2 regions of the Xanthobacter sp. DMC12 genome follow, and region 2 is predicted to be linked to the other one. Evidence: predicted binding sites of a transcription regulator. Region 2 holds the regulator's gene; the other holds the start of a gene.
What was found. The regulator LexA, encoded in region 2, represses DNA repair genes until DNA is damaged. The targets are predictions, from matches to a motif close to TGTTCNNNNTGTGTTCNG.
Positions count from the first base shown of each region.

Region 1: ACT535_RS09805 (YifB family Mg chelatase-like AAA ATPase) is a predicted target of LexA. The motif match lies at 1,260-1,277, and genes of this name have one in related genera.

Region 1 is NZ_JBQUYZ010000002.1:354,124-356,321, forward strand. It holds gene ACT535_RS09805 (YifB family Mg chelatase-like AAA ATPase) at 1-1,199, opposite strand, end outside; gene ACT535_RS09810 (class I SAM-dependent methyltransferase) at 1,344-2,126, shown strand; gene ACT535_RS09815 (polyhydroxyalkanoic acid system family protein) at 2,133-2,198, opposite strand, start outside.
Region 2 is NZ_JBQUYZ010000001.1:654,930-657,127, reverse strand. It holds gene ACT535_RS02925 (ComEC/Rec2 family competence protein) at 1-408, shown strand, start outside; gene lexA (transcriptional repressor LexA) at 535-1,245, opposite strand; gene ACT535_RS02915 (molybdopterin molybdotransferase MoeA) at 1,402-2,198, opposite strand, start outside.

The DNA of each region.
Region 1 (2,198 bases), on a different contig from region 2:
GGCGCCGGCAGCACGAGGTCGGAGGCGGAGACCGACGGCACCTCCAGATGGATGTCGATGCGGTCGAGGAACGGCCCGGAGAGCCGCGCCTGATATTCGTCGGCGCAACGCGGCCCGCGCTTGCAGGTGAAGCCGGGCTCGCCGGCGCGGCCGCAGCGGCAGGGGTTCATGGCGGCGATGAGCTGGAAGCGCGCGGGATAGGTGACGCGATGGTTGGCGCGGGCGATCAGCACCTCGCCCGTCTCCAGCGGCTGGCGCAGGGAATCGAGCACCTGTGGCGTGAATTCCGGCAGTTCGTCGAGGAACAGGACGCCGTTGTGGGCGAGCGAGACCTCGCCCGGCTTCGCCTTGGCCCCGCCGCCCACCATGGCGGCCATGCTGGCCGAGTGATGCGGGGCGCGGAACGGGCGGCGGTCCATCAGCGCGCCGTCCTCGATGGTGCCGGCCACCGACGCGATCATGGACACATCCAGCATCTCGACCGGCGACAGCGGCGGCAGGATGGAGGGCAGGCGCTGCGCCAGCATGGACTTGCCGGCGCCCGGCGGGCCGACGAACAGGAGATTGTGGCCCCCGGCGGCTGCCACCTCCAGGGCCCGCTTGGCGGTCTCCTGGCCCTTCACGTCCCGGAGGTCGAGCATGATGTCCCCCGGCGGCTTCATCCGCGGCTCGGGCCGGCCCATCACCTGGCGGCCGGTCATATGGTTGGCGAGCTGGATCAGCGACTGGGGGGCGAGAATTTCCATGTCGGGGCTGGCCCAGGCGGCCTCGGCGCCGCACGGGGCGGGGCAGATGAGGCCGTGGCCGCGGGCATTGGCGCCGATGGCCGCCGGCAGCACGCCGGCCACGGCCGCGATCGCGCCGTCCAGCGCCAGTTCACCCACCACCGTGAAGCCTGCGAGGGCATCGCCGGGGATGGCACCGATGGCGGCCATCAGGCCCAGCGCGATGGGCAGATCGTAATGGGAGCCCTCCTTCGGCAGGTCGGCGGGCGCCAGATTCACCGTGATGCGCCGCGCCGGAAGGGCAAGCCCTGACGCGATGAGCGCGGCGCGCACCCGCTCCTTGGCCTCGGTCACCGCCTTGTCGGGCAGGCCGACAATGGTGAAGGCCGGCAGGCCCGCGGCCACATGCACCTGCACATCCACCGGGCGCGCCTCGACGCCCTCGAACGCGACTGTCGCCACCCGCTGGATCACAGCCGCCCCCTGCCTGCTGCCCGTCTGCACCTCAAGGTAGCGGAGCGTGGGCGTGCCCGCAAGAACGAAAGAGGAACGATCGTGCTTGCGCCCTGCGCCGCCCCGGCTATGCTGGAGGTAGCAAAGGGATCAGGGAGAACCGCCATGGCCGCCGAGGGTGCAGGCGCGCGCAGTCATGAGGCCCATGTGGTCGAGATGTTCGGCCCGCAGGCCGCCGCCTATGTGGCGAGCGCGGTCCATGCGCGCGGCGCGGACCTCGATGCACTCAAGGGCCTCGTGGAAGAGGCGCAGCCCGCCCGGCTGCTGGACCTCGGTTGCGGCGGCGGGCATGTGAGCTTCACCGCCGCGCCGTTCGCGGGCGAGGTGGTGGCCTACGATCTGTCCGAGGAGATGCTGGGTGCCGTCGCGGCGGAAGCCAAGGCGCGCGGCCTTGCCAACATCGCCACGCAGCAGGGCGGCGCCGAGCGCCTGCCGTTCGCTGATGCGAGCTTCGACATGGTGGCGTCCCGCTACAGCGCGCACCATTGGCGCGACGTGGCCCGGGCGCTTGCAGAGGTGCGGCGGGTGGTGAAAGAGGGCGGGCAGGTCATCGTGATGGACGTGATCGCCCCCGAATGGCCGGTCGCCGACACCTTCCTGCAAACTGTGGAATTGCTGCGCGATCCCTCCCACGGGCGGGACTACAGCGCCTCCGAATGGACGCGCTTTGCCGAGGAGGCGGGGTTCCGGGTGGTGCGCACGGCACACCGGCGCCTGAGGCTAGAGTTTGCCTCCTGGGTGGCGCGCATCCGCACGCCGGAGCTGCATGTGGCCGCCATCCGCTCGCTGATGGCGGGCGCGAGTGCGGACGTGGCAACCCATTTCGAGTTCGAGCCCGACGGCTCGTTCTCCATCGATACGCTGACGCTGGAGCTGGAGACCGCCTGAGCCGGCCTATTTCTTCTCCAGCATCAGGCGGCCCTGCTTCTGGATGAGGTCCTTCGCCTTGCGGGCGATGAG
Region 2 (2,198 bases):
GTGGAGCAGTGGCTGACGCGGGAGGGCGACCGCCGCACGGCCGGAACGAAGGACCTCGCCGCCGGCTTCACCTGCGATCCGCTCGGCTGCACCGCGCCGCTGCCCGGTGGCGGCACCATCGCCATTTCGCGCCGCGCCGAAAGCCTGGAGGCGGACTGCCTGAATGCCCGCATGATCGTTACCCGCGATCCGCCGCCCAAGACCTGCCCGGCAGAGGTGCTGACCCCGGCGAAACTCGCGCGGACAGGGACGCTCGCCTTCACCCTCCGCGACGGCGCGCTCGTCGCCGAATCCAGCCGCAAGGCTGGCGTATCCCGTCCCTGGATGGCGCCGCTGCCGCCGGAACCCATATCCGAACCCGCCACCGCCGATGCCGGCGACCCTCAGGCGGATGCGACCGCGCCCTGATGGGGGGGGGCTTCAAGAGGCGTCGGGGTGAGGAGCAACGCCCTTGAGAAAAAGCGCAGGCGCCCGTTGAGCGTGGACCGCCGCGCCCCTCACCCCGTTCCGGATCTCCCGCAGGAGAAATAAGGATCAGTAGCGGCGCATCAGGCCTATGAGCCGGCCCTGGATGCGCACGCGGTCGGGCCCGAAGATGCGGGTCTCGTAGGCTGGATTGGCGGCCTCGAGCGCGATGGAGGCGCCCTTCTTGCGCAGGCGCTTGAGGGTGGCTTCCTCGTCGTCCACCAGCGCGACGATGATGTCGCCGGTATCGGCGCTGTCGCATTTGCGGATCAGCACCGTGTCGCCGTCGAGGATGCCGGCCTCGATCATGCTGTCACCGCGGACTTCAAGGGCGAAGTGCTCGCCCGAGCCCAGCATCTCGGGCGGGATGTTCAGCGTGTGGCTGCGGCTCTGGATGGCGGAGATGGGCGTGCCGGCCGCGATGCGGCCCATGACCGGCACCGAGACCACCTGGCCCGCCTCGTCGTCCTCCGGCACCGGACGGACCTTGCCGAGGCTGCCCTCGATGACCGAAGGGGAGAAGCCGCGCCCTGCGGACCGGGCGGAGGCAAGGCCCGGCGCCACGCTGTCGGGCAGGCGCACCACTTCCAGCGCACGGGCGCGGTTGGGCAGGCGGCGGATGAAGCCGCGCTCTTCCAGAGCGGTGATGAGGCGGTGGATGCCGGACTTGGAGCGCAGGTCCAGCGCTTCCTTCATCTCGTCGAAGGAGGGTGGGACCCCGGTTTCCTTGAGCCGCTCATGGATGAAGCGCAGAAGGTCATATTGCTTCCGAGTGAGCATTCCCTGGCCCCGTTCCTTGCACGCACCGCCCGGAAGCGGCGCTCTCGGCCGGTCCCGATTCCAAGCGCATCCAGCCCGGTGCGCCGCGAAACAAATCATGAACAGTCTTTATCTGTTCCTTTTGTGTTCCGCAAGTGGTGAAGGCCCCGTTAACGCTCAATCGTCGAAGGGAATAATCTCGCAGGGGTCTCCGACACGCCCCGCAGGCGCGAAGGGCGGGCGCACCAGAAGGCAGTCGGCGGCGGAGAGAATGCTCAGCATGGCGCTGTCCTGCGAGGCGCAGGGAATGGCGTGGATCGAGCCATCCGCCCGGCGGTCGAGAGTCGCGCGCATGAAGTCCCGCCGCACATCATTGGGTGGCAGGTCGGCCGCGAGGCGCGCCGGCACGGTCTCGGGGCCGGGGCGGGAATCACCCTGCAGAGCGCGGATGAGGGGGACGAGGTAGACCATCCCGCAGACGTGGGAGGACACCGGGTTGCCCGGCAGCCCCAGCACCCGCACGGCGCCGCGATGGCCGAACATCAGCGGCTTTCCGGGGCGCAGCGCGATCTTGTGCACCGAGAGGTCCACCCCCTCGGCCTTCAGCGCCGGGGCCATCAGGTCATGATCGCCCACGGAGGCGCCGCCGGAGGAGACCACGAGATCGAATTCGCCGGAGAGCGCCCGCGCCACCACGGCGCGGATGGCCGCGAGGTCGTCCTTGATGAGGCCGAGGTCGGTCACATCGGCACCGGCGCGGCGGGCGAGTTCGGCGAGGCCGAAGGCGTTGGAGACGACGATCTCGCTGTCGTTGCCGGTGCCCTGGCCGGGCAGCACCAGTTCGTCGCCGGTCTGCAGCAAGGCGACGCGCGGGCGGCGCGCGACCGGCACTGTCGCATGGTCCATGGCGGCGGCCAGCATGATGTCGCGGCCTGTCAGGCGCCGGCCGGCGAACAGGCCGGGTGCGCTTTCGG